DNA from 2 places in the Pseudomonas sp. rhizo66 genome. Region 1 is predicted to be linked to the other one. Evidence: predicted binding sites of a transcription regulator. Region 1 holds the regulator's gene; the other holds the start of a gene.
The links. Region 1 encodes FliA, which starts transcription of late flagellar genes. Its sites were predicted from a motif close to CTAAAGTTTNNNNNNNNNNNGCCGNTAA; they were not measured.

Region 1 (5,503 bases):
CGCTCGCAGCTTCAGCAGCCGTTTGCACAGGGGCAGCAACGGCCGGGGCTTCGGCTTCAGCCTTGACGGCGTTCAGCGAGTCCAGCAGCTGTTCAAATTCGTTATCGGTGATGTCGCCCGACGCGTCGCCTTCGACGACCAGTTCTTCGATCATCTCGGCCACTGGCGAAGCCGGGGCTTCGTCCGCCGATTGCGGTTCGGCCAGGCGCGCCAGGGCGGCCAGCAGTTCCGGGGTGGCGGCGGTGATCGGCGCACGCTCGCGGACTTCGCTGAACATGCTGTTCACCGCGTCCAGTGCTTCGAGGACAACGTCCATCAGTTCTGCATCAACGCGACGCTCACCCTTGCGCAGGATGTCGAACACGTTTTCGGCGATGTGACAGCACTCCACCAGCTCGTTGAGCTGAAGGAAGCCGGCGCCCCCTTTTACAGTGTGGAAACCGCGAAAAATTGCGTTGAGCAGATCTGCGTCATCCGGACGGCTTTCCAGCTCGACCAGTTGTTCGGACAGTTGCTCAAGAATCTCGCCGGCCTCAACCAGGAAATCCTGAAGGATCTCTTCATCGGCGCCGAAGCTCATTAATGGGGTGCTCCTACAGGTCTAAAAACCCAAAAAACCTAAAATTCCAAAACACTAGAATCCGAGGCTGGATAACAAATCGTCCACATCGTCCTGACCGGACACAACGTCTTCTCGTTTATCGGCATGAATCTGCGGACCTTCACCCTGCGAGAGATGTTTTTGTGGATCTTTTTCTGCAAGCATCGCGGCGCGGTCATGTTCGATGCCCGCAAAGCGGTCGACTTGACTGGCCATGAGCACGAGTTTGAGCAAATTGCTTTCGACTTCGGTGACCAGTTGGGTCACCCGCTTGATCACCTGACCGGTCAGGTCCTGGTAATCCTGGGCCAGCAGGATGTCGTTGAGATTGCTCGACACTGCACGGTTGTCCGTGCTGCTGCGTGACAGAAAACCGTCGACCCGGCGCGCCAGTTCACGGAACTCCTCAGCCCCGACCTCGCGACGCATGAAACGCCCCCAATCGGCGCTCAAGGTCTGCGCTTCATCAGCCAGACTGTTGACCACCGGCGTGGCGCTTTCCACCAGATCCATGGTGCGGTTGGCCGCGGCTTCCGTCAGCTTGACCACATAGCCCAGGCGTTCAGTGGCGTCGGTGATTTGCGACACTTCCTCGGCCTGTGGCATGTGCGGATCGATCTGGAAGTTGACGATCGCACTGTGCAGTTCACGTGTGAGCTTGCCCACTTCCTGGTACAGGCCGCGGTCACGGGTCTGATTGAGCTCATGGATCAGTTGCACAGCGTCGCCGAACCTGCCTTTTTCAAGGCTTTCGACCAGTTCGACCGCGTGTTTTTTCAGGGTCGATTCGAAATCGCCCTGTGAAGATTCGTTATGCTCCATAGCTCCCCCGCGCGTTCATCAGCCGATGCGTTCGAAAATCTTCTCGATTTTGTCTTTCAACGCCTGAGCCGTGAAAGGTTTGACTACGTAGCCGTTTACACCGGCCTGGGCGGCTTCAATGATCTGCTCGCGCTTGGCTTCAGCCGTGACCATCAGGACTGGCAGGTGCTTGAGTTTTTCATCGGCACGCACATGGCGCAGCAGGTCGATACCGGTCATGCCCGGCATGTTCCAGTCCGTTACCAGAAAGTCGATGCTGCCGCTGTTGAGCACTGGAATGGCAGTGGTGCCATCGTCAGCCTCGACGGTGTTGGTGAACCCAAGATCACGCAGCAGGTTCTTGATGATCCGCCGCATCGTTGAGAAGTCATCAACGATGAGGATTTTCATGTCTTTGTTCAATTCGACCTCCAAGCAGTCTTAAACGCGCCCAGCACCTGGACGCGCCACTTCAATCAATCGGCGCAGCACTCGAAGACTGTCTGGAGCACAACAGAGCAAGACCGGTGCCGTTCATCACCGCACCAGCCTCGTTCGCAGTGTCCCCACACTGCCTTCAGCGCGCTCGCCACTCCCCCAAACGCCCCCGCAAACGGGCCGCGCACTGGCTGTGTAACTGGCTGACCCGCGATTCACTGACGCCAAGGACTTCACCGATCTCCTTGAGGTTCAGCTCTTCGTCGTAGTACAGCGCCAACACCAGTCGCTCACGCTCCGGCAAATTGGCAATCGCGTCCGCCAGCGCTGCCTGGAAGCGTTCATCTTCCAGATCGCGTGACGGCTCCATATGAGCACTCGCGCCATCCTCGTGCAGCCCTTCGTGTTCGCCGTCCTGCAACAGGTCGTCGAAACTGAACAGGCGACTGCCCAAGGTGTCATTCAAAATCCCGTAGTAATCGTCGAGACTCAATTGGAGTTCGGCCGCAACCTCGTGATCTTTAGCATCACGGCCGGTTTTAGCTTCAATTGAGCGAATTGCGTCGCTGACCATACGGGTATTGCGGTGAACCGAGCGTGGCGCCCAATCCCCTTTGCGCACTTCGTCGAGCATCGCGCCGCGGATTCGTATGCCCGCGTACGTTTCGAAACTGGCGCCTTTGCTGGCGTCATATTTGGTCGAGACTTCGAGCAGGCCGATCATCCCGGCCTGGATCAGGTCTTCGACCTGCACACTCGCCGGCAAGCGTGCCAGCAAGTGGTAGGCAATGCGTTTGACCAGTGGCGCGTAACGCTCGATCAGCTCGTACTGCGCGTCACGTGCCGACTTCTTGTAGTAGTTCATACCGCTTGCGGTCATAGCACGGGCCCTGCCGTTTGCTGCACGAGGCGCTCGACGAAAAACTCAAGGTGGCCACGCGGGTTGGCGGGCAGCGGCCAGGTATCGACCTTCTGCGCAATCGCCTTGAACGCCAGCGCGCACTTGGAACGCGGAAAGGCTTCGTACACCGCGCGCTGCTTCTGCACCGCTTTACGCACGCTTTCGTCGTAAGGCACGGCGCCGACGTATTGTAGGGCCACGTCAAGGAAGCGATCCGTGACCTTGGTCAACTTGGCGAACAGGTTGCGCCCTTCCTGCGGGCTCTGCGCCATGTTGGCGAGGACGCGGAAGCGGTTCATGCCGTAATCGCGGTTGAGCAATTTGATCAGCGCGTAGGCGTCGGTAATGGAAGTCGGCTCATCGCAGACCACCAGCAACACTTCTTGCGCGGCGCGCACAAAACTGACTACCGAGTCACCAATACCCGCAGCGGTGTCGATCACCAATACGTCGAGATTGTCGCCGATGTCGCTGAACGCCTGAATCAGGCCGGCATGTTGCGCCGGGCTCAGGTGCACCATGCTTTGCGTGCCGGACGCCGCCGGCACGATGCGGATGCCACCGGGGCCTTGCAACAGCACGTCGCGCAACTCGCAACGGCCTTCGATGACGTCGGCCAGCGTGCGTTTAGGGGTCAGCCCCAACAATACGTCAACGTTCGCCAGACCGAGGTCGGCGTCCAGCAGCATGACCCGACGGCCAAGCTCTGCCAGCGCCAGCGACAAGTTCACTGACACGTTAGTCTTGCCGACGCCACCTTTGCCGCCGGTCACCGCGATCACCTGTACGGGATGCATGCTGCCCATGTTATTTCTTTACCTTGTCTTGCATAGACGGAGGCCACATTACTGGCTGCGCGTTCCCGATCGGAACAATGCATGGCAGACCATCGATGTAGGTACAAAAACTGTTCATGAATACCTCAGCCTACCTGCTTGGTCGGGCTGTGATAGATATCAGCGAACATGTCAGCCATGGCTTCTTCGCTGGGTTCTTCCTGCATTTGCACGCTGACGGCGCGGCTGACCAGTTGATGACGGCGCGGCAGATGCAGATCATCCGGAATCCGTGGGCCATCGGTCAGGTACGCGACCGGCAATTCATGACTGATCGCCAGGCTCAACACTTCGCCAAGGCTGGCCGTTTCATCCAGTTTAGTCAGGATGCAGCCGGCAAGCCCGCAACGCTTGTAACTGTGATAAGCGGCGGTTAGAACCTGTTTCTGGCTGGTGGTTGCCAAGACCAGATAATTTTTTGCACGAATGCCGCGCCCGGCCAGACTTTCGAGCTGCATGCGCAGGGCTGGATCGCTGGCTTGCAGGCCGGCGGTATCGATCAGCACCACGCGTTTGCGCAGCAATGGGTCCAGCGCTTGCACCAGCGATTGGCCCGGATCAACGTGGGTCACCGGCACATTGAGAATGCGGCCCAGGGTCTTCAGTTGTTCCTGAGCGCCGATGCGGAAGCTGTCCATGCTCACCAGCGCGACGTTCTGCGCGCCGTATTTCAGCACATAACGCGCGGCAAGTTTGGCCAGCGTGGTGGTCTTGCCCATGCCGGCCGGGCCGACCATGGCAATCACACCGCCCTCTTCCAGTGGCTCGACTTCCGGTACGGCAATCATCCGTGCCAGGTGCGCCAGCAGCATGCGCCAGGCCTGACGCGGTTCTTCGATATCGGTGATCATCGCCAGTAGATCGCGCGACAACGGGCCGGAGAGGCCGATACGTTGCAGACGGCGATACAGATTGGCTTGCGCCGGGCGGCTGCCTTGCAGCTGATTCCAGGCCAGGGTGCCGAGCTGAACTTCCATCAGCTCGCGCAGGCTGTTCAATTCAAAACGCATCGAATCCAGTGCACGCGGATCGACACCGCCGGAGGACTGCGCAGGGGCCGGGGCCGGACGCGCTGGAGCAGCGTAAGTCGGCTCGCTCAGCGGTTCAGCGGCGGTCAGCGGCAGGCCGGCGGTCAACGGCAGCCCGGCAAAGATCTGGCGATTGCTATTGCCGTCGGCTTCGCCACGCAGGCTCAGCTCAGCCTGGGCGGTGACGATGCGCGACTGGGTCTTGCGCAGTTCGTCTTCGAGTTCCATGTTCGGAACCCGTGGCGCCAGCGCCGACAATTTGTAATCCAGTGCCGCCGTCAACTCGACACCGCCGGCAATGCGGCGGTTGCCAATGATGGCCGCATCAGCGCCCAGCTCATCACGAACCAGCTTCATGGCCTGACGCATATCGGCGGCAAAGAAACGCTTAACTTGCATAAACCACTACCTCAGCCGTTGGGCCCTACTGTCGCAACGATGGTCACTTGCTTGTTGTCCGGTATTTCCTGGTAAGCCAGCACATGCAGTCCAGGGACGGCGAGGCGGCCAAAGCGCGAGAGCATCGCGCGGATCGGGCCAGCGACCAAAAGGATCACCGGCTGACCTTGCATTTCCTGACGCTGCGCCGCTTCGATGAGCGAACGCTGCAGCTTCTCGGCCATGCTTGGCTCCAGCAGAACGCCCTCTTCCGAGCCTTGTCCTGCCTTCTGCAGACTATTGAGCAATATTTGTTCCAACCTTGGTTCCAAGGTGATCACAGGCAGCTCGGACTCAGTGCCTACAATGCTTTGAACGATGGCGCGCGATACGCCGACCCGCACAGCAGCCACCAAAGCGGCGGTATCTTGACTCTTCGCGGCGTTGTTGGCGATGGCTTCGGCAATGCTGCGGATATCGCGCACCGGCACGTGTTCGGCGAGCAGCGCTTGCAGCACTT
Region 2 (5,503 bases), on a different contig from region 1:
TTTCTCGCGGGACAGCAGGTCCCACTCACGCCAAGGAGCAATCACTTTCACGCCTGGCTTGAGCGCGTAGGCACCCAGTTCGAAACGCACCTGGTCGTTACCCTTGCCAGTGGCGCCATGGGAAATGGCGTCAGCGCCGGTTTCGTTGGCGATTTCGATCAGACGTTTGGCGATCAGCGGGCGCGCGATGGAAGTACCCAGCAGGTACTCGCCTTCGTAAACGGTGTTGGCGCGGAACATCGGGAACACGAAATCACGCACGAATTCTTCGCGCAGGTCGTCGATGTAGATTTCTTTGACGCCCATGGCCTGAGCCTTGGCGCGGGCCGGCTCGACCTCTTCGCCTTGACCGAGATCAGCGGTGAAGGTCACCACTTCACAGTTATAAGTATCCTGCAGCCACTTGAGGATCACCGAAGTGTCCAGGCCGCCGGAATACGCCAGAACGACCTTGTTTACGTCCGCCATGCCATCACTCCACGGGGTTCTACGGAAAGCCGAGGAGTCTACCGCTCAAACGCGATAATTTACAGAGGCGCGACAGCTTAAGACGACAAAGCGACAGAATCTGTCGAGAGCGCGACGATGACCCGTGGGTCAGGAAGTCGCCGCAGTACTGGCTGGCGTACTCGCTTGCGGTGCCGGCACCGTGACTGGAGTCACCCGCGCCAGTTTGACATTGACCCGGCGGTTCTTCGCCCGGTTGGCCGCATTGGTGTTCGGCACAATAGGATATTGCTCGCCATGGAAACGCACGGTGATCTGCGATTCCTGAATACCGTTGGCCTTGAAGAAGTCGACCACCGCCAGCGCCCTGCGGCGCGACAGTTCACGGTTGGTCAGGCGATTGCCGCTGTTGTCGGAATGGCCGTCGAGTTCGATGTGATTGACCGTCGGATCGGCCTTCATGTATTCGAGCATCACTTGCAGCTTGGCCTTGGCAGCGGCGTCCAGGTCAACGCCCTCGCCGGGAAAGCCGATCTGCGACTGCTTGATCTGATCGAAATTCTGCGGCAGCAGTTTCGCCACACATGTCTGGTAATCGTTGAACGCTTTGCTGAACTTGACCGGCAACAGGCGCACTTCCGAGACACGGCCATCGCCAGACGCGCGGCGCACCACCGGGCTGCGACCGTCCAGCAGACCACTGATCAGACCACCGGCCTGAGACTGCGAACTGTTGAACAAGACGTTACCGCTGCCGAGTCTTACAGACCCCAGGTTGATATCACCACGGCCCGGCTGCCAAGGCGCAGCCGCCGCCAGCAACGTCGCTGAACCGCCGCCGAGCATGGCGTTGTAGGCGTTCAGACGGAATATCGCCTGCTCGCCCGCCTTGCGCACGAACTCGCCCGAGCCGAAATCAGTGATCGGCTGGGTCAGACGACATTCGAACTTGTCGCCGGCGACCGTCCACTCAATGTTCTCCAGACGGGTCTGGTACGTGAGCGCCATCGCCGGAAGGCTGGCAAACACACTGAGCAAGGCTAAATAACGCTGGCGCACGGGAGGCTCCATTGGCTTCTGAAACACAAAGACCGATTCACACTATGTTTACGGCATACCTACGGGATATCGGAAGGTTCCCGTAAAACTTGATAGCGAGTGCCTGCAAGAGTCTTTTCCGGTAGCATTCGCCTCAGTTTGACCCGCCTGGAATCCCCTCATGTCCGACCGCCTGACCCTGCTGCGTCCCGACGACTGGCACATTCATCTTCGCGATGGTGCCGTGTTGACCAATACCGTTGCCGATGTAGCGCGCACTTTTGGCCGCGCCATCATCATGCCCAACCTGGTACCGCCGGTGCGCAACGCCGCTGAAGCCGACGGCTATCGCCAGCGGATTCTCGCTGCCCGCCCGGCCGGCAGTCGCTTCGAGCCGCTGATGGTGCTGTACCTCACCGACCGCACCCAGCCCGAAGAAATTCGTGAAGCCAAGGCCAGCGGTTTCGTGCACGCAGCCAAGCTGTACCCGGCCGGCGCGACCACCAACTCCGATTCCGGTGTGACCAGCATCGACAAGATCTTCCCGGCGCTGGAAGCCATGGCCGAAGTCGGCATGCCGCTGCTGATCCACGGTGAAGTCACCCGTGGCGACGTCGATGTGTTCGATCGCGAAAAGATCTTCATCGATGAGCACATGCGCCGTGTGGTCGAGCGTTTCCCGACGCTGAAAGTGGTGTTCGAACACATCACCACCGGCGACGCCGTGCAGTTCGTCAACGAGGCTTCGGCCAACGTTGGTGCAACGATCACCGCGCATCACCTGCTCTACAACCGCAACCATATGCTGGTGGGCGGGATTCGGCCGCACTTCTATTGCCTGCCGATCCTCAAACGCAATACGCACCAGGAAGCCCTGCTCGACGCGGCCACCAGTGGCAGCGCGAAGTTCTTCCTCGGCACCGACTCGGCGCCGCATGCCCAGCACGCCAAGGAAGCCGCTTGCGGCTGTGCCGGCTGCTACACCGCATACGCCGCCATCGAGTTGTATGCCGAAGCCTTCGAACAGCGTAACGCGCTGGACAAACTCGAAGCCTTCGCCAGCCTCAATGGCCCGCGCTTCTACGGCCTGCCGGCGAACACCGATCGCATCACCCTGGTTCGTGAAGAATGGACTGCCCCGACCAGCCTGCCGTTTGGCGAGCTGACCGTTATCCCGCTGCGCGCCGGTGAAAAACTGCGCTGGCGCCTGCTGGAGGAACACGCGTGAGTGAAGACCATTTCGACGACGAACTGGACGGTCAAAGTGGTGGTGGCGGCTCCCGTCACCCGATGGCAGCACGCTTTCGCGGCTACTTGCCGGTTGTCGTTGACGTAGAAACCGGTGGCTTCAACTCGGCCACCGACGCTCTGCTGGAGATTGCCGCGACCACCATCGCCATGGATGAAAAGGGTTTTGTTTACCCGGATCACACCTACTTCTTCCGTGTTGAGCCGTTCGAAGGCGCCAACATCGAGGCGGCGGCGCTGGAGTTCACCGGGATCAAGCTGGACCATCCACTGCGCATGGCCGTCAGCGAAGAAACCGCACTGACCGATATCTTCCGTGGCATCCGCAAGGCGCTGAAAGCCAACGGCTGCAAACGCGCGATTCTGGTCGGCCACAACAGCAGCTTCGACCTCGGCTTCCTGAATGCTGCGGTTGCGCGCCTGGACATGAAACGCAACCCGTTCCACCCGTTCTCCAGCTTCGATACCGCGACGCTGGCCGGTCTGGCATACGGTCAAACCGTACTGGCGAAAGCCTGCCAGGCCGCCGACATCGATTTCGACGGCCGTGAGGCGCACTCCGCGCGTTACGACACCGAGAAAACCGCTGAGCTGTTCTGCGGCATCGTCAATCGCTGGAAGCAGATGGGCGGCTGGGAAGATTTCGACGACTGATGGATGGTCGTCGGGTAACTCCCGCGCATGAAAAAACCGGCCACGTGGGCCGGTTTTTTTGTACCTCGACGTTGCGCCTTACAGGGCAGCAGCGTTCTCGGTCAGGTAAGCCGCAACGCCTTCTGGCGAAGCGTTCATGCCTTTGTCGCCTTTTTTCCAGTTGGCAGGGCAGACTTCGCCGTGCTCTTCGTGGAATTGCAGAGCGTCGACCAGACGGATCAGCTCTTCCATGTTACGGCCCAGCGGCAGGTCGTTGATGATCTGCGAACGGACAACGCCTTTGTCGTCGATCAGGAACGCGCCACGGAAAGCCACGCCGCCTTCGGACTCAACGTCGTAAGCCTTGGCGATGTCGTGCTTCATGTCGGCAGCCATGGTGTATTTCACCTGGCCGATGCCGCCATTGTTCACTGGAGTGTTGCGCCAGGCGTTGTGAGTGAAGTGCGAGTCGATCGACACAGCGATCACTTCAACGTTGCGTGCCTTGAAGTCAGCCATACGGTTGTCCAGAGCGATCAGCTCGGACGGGCAGACGAAGGTGAAGTCCAGTGGGTAGAAGAACACCAGGCCGTATTTGCCTTTGATGGCCGAGGACAGGGTGAAGCTGTCAACGATCTCGCCATTGCCGAGTACGGCCGGGACGGTGAAGTCAGGGGCTTGTTTGCCTACGAGTACGCTCATTGATATCTCCTGGTGTAAAAACTTGAAGTTCAGGGTCCGCGCCAGCCTGCCACCCTCAGGCGACAGCCCTGTGACACGAACCCCCTTCGCAAGGGCCGACCATCATACACTGCGAATTTCGCCTGTCCTTAACGGTTTTTCAAAGCAGGCGAAGAACGGCGCTGCATTTACGGGGCCAGGCAAATCGCCAGCAAATACCGTTCGTCAGTCACGGCTGAGAATCAGCAGAAGCCTTCCGAAAGCACTTTGACAATCATTCTCGTTAACATTAAGATCCATCGCAATTGAGTCACAACCAGCGACGGTTCTCACTTATGTATGTTTGTCTCTGCACTGGCGTCACCGACGGACAGATCCGCGATGCGATCTATGAAGGTTGCTGCAGCTATAAAGAAGTCCGCCAGGCCACCGGCGTCGCCAGCCAATGCGGCAAATGTGCGTGCCTTGCCAAGGAAGTCGTTCGCGAAACCCTGACCAAGCTGCAAACCGCTCAGGCTGCGATCCCTTACCCTGTAGAATTTACCGCTGCTTGATTGCCCCCATTTCAAGGAACCGGACTTATGTCCGGTTTTTTTATGCCTTTAAATCAACTGCTTAGCGCTCAGACGCGGAACACAAACATTCTTATTCCGATTAATTTTCATATATTATTCAATAACTTAGGTTTGACACTTATAAGTACGAAGCTCAAACTCCGCCGTATATACAGTTAATACAGGGCAGGACTCCGATCATGAAAGGCGACATTACAGTCATCCAGCATCTCAACAAGATCCTTGCCAATGAGCTGGTCGCGATCAATCAGTACTTCCTGCATGCGCGCATGTACGAAGATTGGGGTCTGAACAAGCTCGGCAAGCACGAGTACAAAGAATCCATCGACGAGATGAAACACGCGGACAAGTTGATCAAGCGCATCCTGTTCCTCGAAGGTCTGCCGAACGTGCAGGACCTGGGCAAGCTGCACATCGGCGAGCACACCAAGGAAATGCTGGAGTGCGACCTGCGTATCGAGAAGACCGGCCACGCTGACCTGAAGACCGCCATCGCCCATTGCGAATCCGTTGGCGACTTTGGCAGCCGTGAATTGCTCGAAGACATCCTTGAGTCCGAAGAAGAACATATCGACTGGCTGGAGACCCAACTGGGCCTGATCGACAAAGTCGGCCTTGAGAACTATCTGCAATCGCAGATGGGCGAAGAGTGATCTGACACTCGCAAGACACTAAAAAGCCCCGCCCTCTTTCGAGGTGCGGGGCTTTTTTACAAAAGCGAATCAGGCTTCGGACTTGTTCGCAGCGGCCGCTTCAACAGCAGCCTTGATGGTGCTTTGCAGCGAACCGTCTGCAGCCATCTCAGTCATGATGTCGCTACCGCCGACCAGTTCACCGCCGACCCACAGTTGCGGGAAAGTCGGCCAGTTGGCGTACTTCGG

Region 2: a site for FliA is predicted at 1,573-1,600, ahead of QZR14_RS23155 (flagellar protein MotY). Genes of this name have one in related genera too.

The regions. Positions count from the first base shown of each region.
Region 1 is NZ_JAUJWZ010000019.1:41,363-46,865, forward strand. It holds gene QZR14_RS21670 (chemotaxis protein CheA) at 1-580, opposite strand, end outside; gene QZR14_RS21675 (protein phosphatase CheZ) at 635-1,423, opposite strand; gene QZR14_RS21680 (chemotaxis response regulator CheY) at 1,442-1,813, opposite strand; gene fliA (RNA polymerase sigma factor FliA) at 1,980-2,720, opposite strand; gene fleN (flagellar synthesis regulator FleN) at 2,717-3,547, opposite strand; gene flhF (flagellar biosynthesis protein FlhF) at 3,664-5,004, opposite strand; gene flhA (flagellar biosynthesis protein FlhA) at 5,016-5,503, opposite strand, start outside.
Region 2 is NZ_JAUJWZ010000021.1:69,038-74,540, forward strand. It holds gene QZR14_RS23150 (argininosuccinate synthase) at 1-468, opposite strand, end outside; gene QZR14_RS23155 (flagellar protein MotY) at 598-1,506, opposite strand; gene pyrC (dihydroorotase) at 1,667-2,713, shown strand; gene rnt (ribonuclease T) at 2,710-3,387, shown strand; gene QZR14_RS23170 (peroxiredoxin) at 3,466-4,068, opposite strand; gene QZR14_RS23175 (bacterioferritin-associated ferredoxin) at 4,383-4,601, shown strand; gene bfr (bacterioferritin) at 4,802-5,275, shown strand; gene grxD (Grx4 family monothiol glutaredoxin) at 5,345-5,503, opposite strand, start outside.